Regions from separate parts of the Acetobacterium sp. KB-1 genome, predicted to be linked through region 1. Evidence: riboswitches for the same ligand, from Rfam matches in the RefSeq annotation. Region 1 holds a riboswitch; the other holds the start of a gene.

Evidence for each region. A riboswitch is a leader RNA that binds a small molecule or an ion and turns the genes downstream of it on or off. The one in region 1 is predicted to bind cobalamin.
Region 2: another riboswitch for cobalamin. It lies ahead of DOZ58_RS10200 (hypothetical protein); the one in region 1 lies ahead of DOZ58_RS14080 (ECF transporter S component).

The regions. Positions count from the first base shown of each region.
Region 1 is NZ_CP030040.1:3,044,563-3,048,775, reverse strand. Features, by position in the region: gene pabB (aminodeoxychorismate synthase component I) at 1-1,108, opposite strand, end outside; gene DOZ58_RS14085 (aminodeoxychorismate/anthranilate synthase component II) at 1,102-1,689, opposite strand; cobalamin riboswitch at 1,938-2,106, shown strand; gene DOZ58_RS14080 (ECF transporter S component) at 2,226-2,759, shown strand; gene DOZ58_RS14075 (alpha-ribazole-5-phosphate synthase) at 2,857-3,588, shown strand; gene DOZ58_RS14070 (aromatic acid exporter family protein) at 3,709-4,213, opposite strand, start outside.
Region 2 is NZ_CP030040.1:2,201,451-2,205,663, forward strand. Features, by position in the region: gene DOZ58_RS10185 (GyrI-like domain-containing protein) at 1-67, opposite strand, end outside; gene DOZ58_RS10190 (GyrI-like domain-containing protein) at 82-540, opposite strand; gene DOZ58_RS10195 (YafY family protein) at 611-1,513, opposite strand; gene DOZ58_RS10200 (hypothetical protein) at 1,602-2,270, opposite strand; cobalamin riboswitch at 2,425-2,611, opposite strand; gene DOZ58_RS10205 (encapsulin-associated ferritin-like protein) at 2,845-3,192, shown strand; gene DOZ58_RS10210 (family 1 encapsulin nanocompartment shell protein) at 3,217-4,005, shown strand; gene DOZ58_RS10215 (nitric oxide reductase activation-like protein) at 4,162-4,213, opposite strand, start outside.

The sequences.
Region 1 (4,213 bases):
TAATCGAACCGCCGGGGAAAGTGGCTTTGACACAATCGATGGCATCGAGGTTGTCCTTTAATTCGGCCGTAACGGTTGAGACCAGGTGAAAAACGGTCTGATAAGTTTCTAACTTAAACAATTCCGGAACCTTAACGGTGCCGGTTTTAGCAATTTTTCCCAGATCATTGCGCTCCAGATCGACAATCATTAGCAGTTCGGCTTTATCCTTTTCGCTGTTAACCAGAGTCTCCCGATTAGCGGCATCTTCCGCAGCGGTTTTGCCCCGGGGCATCGTCCCTTTAATCGGTCGGGTTTCAATGTTTCGACCCTGAACCAGAATAAAACGCTCCGGGGAACTGGAAACAATCTGTCCTTCTCCAAAATCAATGTAACTGGCAAAGGGAGCCGGGTTAATTTTTCTGAGTTCGCTGTATAATTCCAGTGGGCTAAGCTGTAAATCAGCGTTAAAGCGCTGAGTCAGATTTGTCTGGTAAATATCTCCCGCTAAAATGTATTCGTGAACTGCATCCAGTGCCTTCATATACTCCGGCTTGGTGAAATTACCCCGAAATTCAACATTCTCATTAATTTTAAAGTCTGTACGAATGGCAATTTTGGGATCGCCGACAAATTTTGCGGCTAACCGGCTGATGATATCCGCTTCATTTTCTTCGATTCCCAGGGCGGCCACATAGGTCTTACCTTCTTTATGATCAATAATCACAATGCCATCATAAAAACCCATATAACAATCGGGGATCCCCACATCATCCACGGCACTGCGGGGAAATACTTCCAGATGATGACAGAGATCATAGCCAAAATAACCCACTGCCCCACCTAAAAAAGGAAACGGGGATGGATAATCCATTTTATACTTTTTTAAGAGCTTTTGCAGTTCATCAAAAGGATCTCCCGTAAGCGTTTTCGTCGCTGTTTTGGTTTTAACGGTAATGGCGTCCGCTTTGCTTTTAAAGACCAGAAACGGGTTCCCACCGATAAATGAATAGCGTCCCAGACTGTCCGGGTCTCTGCCGCTGTCTAAAAAGAAACTATAGGGCTCATCTTTGAATAGAAGATAGCACTCAAAACTGCTTAAGTCGGTTTTTATTTCTTGTATTAACATCGCACACCATTTTCTTTTGTCGATTGATAAAAGTTATCCAATAATTCCATCCCCATTTCGGTAAGAATCGCTTCAGGATGAAACTGAACCCCTTCGATGTGGTAGTCTTTATGTCGCATACCCATGATCTCATTTTGATCAGTTCGGGCGGTGATCTCAAAAAAATCCGGTATTTCCTGATTTTCAACCACCAAAGAATGGTAGCGCGTCACCTTCAGGGGATTATTAAGACCATCAAACACGCCGGCATTGTCATGGGAGATGGCATGGACTTTGCCATGAACCGGTTCCAGAGCTTTTTTAATCTTACAGCCAAAGGCCTGACCGATGATCTGGTGGCCCAGACAAATACCCAGGATCGGGATTTCACCCTTAAAACGGTGCACCACATCCAGACAGATTCCGGATTCGTTGGGGGTGCATGGCCCCGGTGATAAGACAATCATCGACGGTGCCATCGCGGCAATCTCGTCCAGGGTAATCTTATCGTTTCTCTTTACAATCACCGTTGCATTCAGTTTTTCCAGATACTGAACCAAATTATAGGTGAAAGAATCATAGTTGTCGATCATTAGAATCAATTTTTATACCTCTTAGTATTAGTCATTTTGTAAAGCATTGTACCATACTCCAAGGATTCAATACAATGAATTATAGCAGCAATATTTGGCCGCGATTTTTTTATCGCCGCTTTTTTTTCGCGGTTGATTTAAGCTAGAATTTACCCTCGACGCGATCATCTTTTAACGATTACTTTACTTTTTCTTTCCCTTAATTATTTACAATTTCAATTTGACAAATTGATCTCTGATGTGCTATTATTTGCTCAAGTAAATAAAGCTTTTTTGGTGCCTTGAAAAAGGAGAATAGGGAAACAGGTTAAAATCCTGTAGGGACCCACCACTGTAAAGTCGAGCACAAGTCATGACCACCTCACGGGAAGGGACAAACTGCGATGAAGCTGACTCAGGAGACCTGCCAGAAATGATTCCATTTGGACGACGGTAAAGTTCACATCTAAATTAGATGTGAACTTTTTTATTTAATTAAATCGACCTATCCAAATTTTCTTTTCATCGCCATAGAAATGCTTTATAATAAAATTAAGGAGTATCACATGAAAATCAACACGCGACAACTCGTTTTTATGGCGCTTTTAATTGCCCTCTCTTTTGTAGGAGCCCAGTTAAAAGTTTTTGGCACGATTGCCTTCGATTCACTGCCGGCCTTTTTGGGCACCCTGTTGATGGGACCTCTGGCTGGCGCAATTATTGCTATTATCGGTCATCTTTTAACCGCGCTTACCTCAGGATTCCCAATGACCCTACCCGTTCACCTTGCTATTGGTCTGGGGATGGGGCTGATCATGGTGGCCACCTGGTATACTTATGTTTTTGTTAAAAAGGCCGCAAATGAAATCGTCGCCCTGATCGTCAACGTTATCGTTGCCGCTATCTGCAACGGCCCGATCCTACTTTTACTCTGTTCGCCGCTTTTAATCCCCATGTTAACCTGGCCCGGAGTAATTGCAATGATGTTTCCCCTGGCTCTGGTGGGTGGAATCAATGCCCTGATTGCGGCCCTTGTCTTTAAAGCATTACCCCTATCGGTTAAAAATCAGGTATCTTCGGCAACTTCGGCTCAGGCATAAACTTAAGCTCCGCTAGAACCTGATTCTTAAATGACGAAGTAACTCACAAAATACATGGCACTTACGTTATTATAAAAACCCCCGAATGGAGGACCGTATGAAAACTTATCAATATCGTGACCTATCCGTCATTGAGCTTCCTGATTCCCTCCTGGTCACTGCCTGCGACAGTAGCGGTGGCGTCGGGGAAAAGCCCGGGGATGAACTGTGTGTTGCCACCAAGTACATTTCTGTTTTTGCTGCCCGGGTATGTCTTTTTGAACTGCTGGCCTGTGGCGCCCAGATCATCGGTCTTTCCAACACCATCGTCGGAGAAATGCACCCCACCGGCGAAGCTCTGATTAAAGGTATTCGGGAAGAATTGGAACGAGCCGGTATCGGAGATCTGCCCATTAATGGTTCGACCGAAGAAAATTTCAAAACCAGCATGACCGGTTTTGGCATTTTTGTACTCGGAATGGCCAATCGGTTGCGAATCACTCCCTCAGTATCTGCAGATGTGGTGATCTGCATCGGTAAACCCAAATATGTCAGTGCCCTTATTCTCGATGGCGATCCGGAAATCGCCAATTATCAGGATCTCAAGACCTTAGTTAAGAACCCTGCCGTAAATGAGATCGTTCCCTGCGGTTCCAAAGGGATTTTATACGAAGCCAACACGCTTGCCAATATTTACCAGCTCCAATTTGAACAATTACCTAATGATCTGAATGTAGTGGATTCTTCCGGCCCGGCAACCACCGTAATTGCCAGCATCAAGCCCTCAGCCCTATCCGGACTGGCTGCCATCTTTAAGGATAAGCTGACCATTATTGGTTATTTCAGATAACAAAATATTTGCAAATAAAAAAAGACCACCTGGTATTAAGGGTGGTCTCTTTTTTAAGGGGAGGGGTAATTATATTTTAGTTAATCTAGACGTCACAAAAATCCAGAATAAACGTAAAATCTAGGGTTTGAATATCATATACAACAGGTTTGACACTTTAAATTTTTTATAACCGCTGTCCGGTTTTTCTTCGACCGTGACCAACTCTTTTTCCGCCTCTGTTTGGCTTTCATCCGGGTTTTTATCACATTCCGGCAATTTAATAAAGCGATTGATTAAAAACGCCACAACGATACCAAATACCGTTTCCAGAAGTCTTAAAAGGGCCAGCATATAGGTACCCGTATCCTGAGGATAGGTGGTCATTAAAATGAGAAAAACCACACAGGTAATAACGATAGCACCCGACTTGTTAATTGTATTACACAGATAAATCAGTCCCATAATTCCTAACGGAATGATGAAAACATAGGCGTATTGATATGGGATTAAACGAGCAATAAAAATACCCAACATTCCCGCTACACCTCCAAAGAGGGTTCCCAATATCCGATTCCAGCCCGTTTCAATCGAATTTTCAATGCTCGGTCCCATCGTAATCACGGCCGCAATTGCAGCAACGAGC
Region 2 (4,213 bases), 840 kb from region 1:
TGATTGACGGCTGAGACTTTGGTAAATACAAGGCTTTAAATTGCTTTTTATAATCGACTTTGTCCATCGTTTGCGTCTCCCTTAATTCAGTGAAATATAGACATGGATCTCGGCGTTGGCCATGTCTTCCCCGGGTTGATATTCCTCAAAATCGCTACTAAATTTCCGGTCGAGCTTCATATCCCAAAGCTTCACCCATAAGTCGCCAACGGCCTGCTGCACATCACCATGGACAACAAATTTTGCATAGTTACCAGGTGCAATGCTTACGGTTTCAACCCGCTCTGATTGCGAAGCTGCAGCATCAACTTCACAACCAACCACCACGTCATAAGTGCCGGCCACACCATTTTCATAATTGGTATAAAGACCAATACATTTCTCATTTTTTCTGCCGGTCAGGGAGGCTTCAATTCCTTCCCCATAAAAACGCTGCCAGGTGGCACCAATTTTTTCAACCATCTGGGGATCGGTATTACTGGTGCGTATTTTCAGCCCCGCCACTTGCTTTTCTGTTAGTTGTACCAATTCATAATCCATTTGTGTATACCTCTTTCTAACTTATTAATAAATTCAGTATACACCCTTTAACCTGACACCTAATGTCATATTAAAGATATTTTTTAAGACCATCTTCCAATTTTTTCTTAATTGCCTCCCGCAACCACTGGGGTTCTAACACCTCAGCAGCATCACCATAAGAAAGAATATAGCCATACACCCAGCCATCCTCGGGCAAGCGGCTCGCTACCACAAAGGACCCATCCTGATTTTTTGTGATCGCGGCCGGATCAAATTCATCATAGATCCGAAACGCCATGCTCGCGTCAATTCTCAGGATCAACCTGATTTGGGAAGCGCTTATCTCCGGTTTTTCAAAAACAGGGCCCTCCGGCAGGGTCCGGGAAAAAGCCTCCGATAACTGCCGGAGCTGCCTGATCCGACTGACCTTGAAAAAGCGCAACGCCTCTTTACTTAAACAGAATCCATAAACATACCAGGACTGCCCCTTAAACAAGAGCTTTAGCGGTTCAATAGTGCGCCCGGTCTTTTCTCCGGTCGCACTAAAGTAGTCAAAAGCAATTCTGTTTTTTTCAAGGATGGCGTTTTTCAGCACATTAAATTTTTCCCGTTCATCGCTATCACCGCCCCAATGGGAAAAGTCGACTTCAATCCAGTCGGCATCTTTTTTTTCAAACAGGGTCGCCAGTTTTCTCAGCACCGGATCGACCTCCGGTCCGTTTAGCACATTCATCCCCTGTAGCGATGCCAGCAGATTGACCTGTTCCTTTTCTGAAAGCAGTGATTTTTTAATCACGTAGTTATCCAGCAGCCGAATTCCTCCACCCTTACCTTTTTCAGCATAAACAGGAATCCCAGCCGCACTTAGAGACTCCACATCCCGGTAAATGGTACGCTGAGACACTTCAAAGTAGTCGGCTAATTCGCTCGCCGTTATCTTTTTCTTTTCAAATAAAATATAGACCATTTCTAGCAATCGATTGATTTGCATTGTCATTATCCTTTGTCGTTTTGTCTTCTATTTTATCACAATTTTGTCGCAAATGGCACTTCTATAAAAGATCGCGCGCTGTTTGCCTTCACCCAACACTTGCCATCTTTTTTTCGTCGTCCGTCATCTTTTCCTCTCTGGCAATGCAGCCATCGATGCTGCACGCTGCACAATCGCAATAATTTTGAAAATCATCAAAGAGAATCCCGGAAGAACTGTAGACAGGACGCATAATGTAGCCTTTACCCATCTTTAGTCCGATCTGCAGGGAGGCACTGCCAAAGCTGTCAAAAATAGCTTTGCTATCCTGAATTGCCCAATCCTGGATCAGACCGGGATTCGCTATTCCCACCTGCTTAAGATGATTGTCTTCCCGAACTGCCGCTTTCAAGTGCTTCATGGCACCATACATAATTGGCAACTTAAGCGACTGCAAAAAATAATGTTCAATCTGGTGAAGCTTTGTTGGCATTTCACCGATTGTCAACAAATACAAAAACACCTGTTCGTGGTCTTTTAACAAATAATGAAGGGTTTTGCTCTTGTACTTAATCCCATCCATCACAACTAAATGCTTCGAAAACGTCTCAACCGGACAGGCTTTAATGATCGCCATCGGTTTTATCTGGTTTCTTAAAAGCTCCACCGCATTTTGGTATTCATCATAAACTGGTGAATCACATGTTAATTTCATTTTTTTCATCAGCATCGGCATATTGACATCAACCGGTAACTCTATTATCCTAATTTTTTCCATCTCTTCCTCTTTCTCGACATCTACAAAAAGCTAAAAAAACCTTTTTAAAAGGTTTACAAAATGTGTGCCATATTTTTGTCCAGATAAGGGAAAAAATTTCTCCAAATCCTGTATTTCTAAATGGTCTCACACGTTGTAGCCTTCTTTGAAGCTTCAAACATCTTAACCATTTGGAAATATCCTGACTTGGCGGGGCTTGTTGCAAACGGCCTTCTCGGATAACCCAATGACCACCTGCACCCATGATCGCCTTACAGTAGCAAAGAAACTGTTGCGGATTCCCACCGCATTCCTTCTGTCATGGTTTGACTCTATACTAATCTAAAACGTATTTTTTGGCAAGGGTTTATTCTGACCGATCATAGTAATTTCCTGAGCGTAATCAGGATGATCTTTTTTAGCATTAGCGCCTGCTATCTACCCATTGATACAATACACATTGATTCTTTAAAAATCTTAATCGCTTTCACTTAAACTAACAATTTTTTGCAAAGATAACATAAATCCTGTTAGTCTACAATCATTTGGGTATAATTATTATATATCCAATATTTAGAAGGTAGGAGGAAATTTTATGGCACAGTATCATGAACCAATTGAATTATTAGATGAAAAAACGATGAACATCACTCGGGCCATCAATAGTTTAAAAGAAGAATTAGAAGCTGTTGATTGGTATAACCAACGCGTGGCAGCAACGAGTGATCCTGAATTAAAAGGAATTATGGCGCATAACCGGGACGAAGAAATTGAACACGCCTGCATGGCCATTGAATGGTTAAGACGAAATATGGACAAATGGGATGAAGAACTGCGAACGTACCTGTTTGTCGATGGTTCAATTCTGGAAGCCGAAGAAAATGAAGCGGCACCCGAGTCTGTAAATATATCCGGTATCCATATCGGTGATTTAAAAAAATAACGCGCATTAATCAAGGAGGAAAAAATGTTAAAAAGAGAAATCGCACCCTTAACTCAACTCGCCTGGAGCGAAATTGATGGCCGAGCGGAAGCCGTGTTAAAAAGTCGATTAACAGCAAGAAAGGCCGTCACGGTAAATGGACCGAAAGGTCTTGATTTTACTAGCGTATCGGAAGGTCGACTCGAATTAATTAATGACGATGAAAACCTTGTTAAAACCGGTGTTTTCAAGATCAAACCACTTGTTGAAGCAAGAATAAGCTTCACCTTAAACCGTTGGGAGATGGATAACCTGACGCGTGGTGCCAAGGATATTGATTTAACTAATCTGGAAGAAGCTGTCCAAAGAATTGCCGAGTTTGAAGAAACGGTCGTGTATAAAGGCTTTGAAGCTGGTCAGATTAAAGGTCTGGAATCGGTAACCGTTAATGAAAAAATACCCTTTGGTAAAACAGACTCCCAAATTATGGAAGCAATCTCAAAAGGCCTGGTTACACTAAGAGAAAAATTTGAAGCCGGTCCCTTTGTATTAATTGTTGGTGAGGTGGCTTATAATCGTCTCAATATAAGCTCTCATGGGTATCCGCTGATTAAACAGATCGAAGCCCTCATTGGTGGAAAAATACTATTAAGCACCGTTCTTGATGGCGCTTTTCTGATCCCTTATGATAATCCAAACTTTGAACTGACCATCGGACAGGATTTTGCCATCGGTTTTGAATCTTATGATAAAGAAAATGTCAAACTGTTTATCACCGAAAGCTTTACCTTCCGCGCGTTGGACGAAAATATTATTATTTCCTATACGCTATAAGCGTTTCCCATCGTTTTATCAATCAGGAGCGTCAATCGATCTTATTACAAAACGGTTTGATCTTTTTATGGCGGAGGATAACAATTATAGGATAACAAAATAGTACCAAAAAAACCGCTAAGACATCAAGCAGTTGATGCTTAGCGGTTTTATTTTTTAACTTACAATAATTTGCTTTAAATACTTAATAACCAAATCAGCAAAGCGG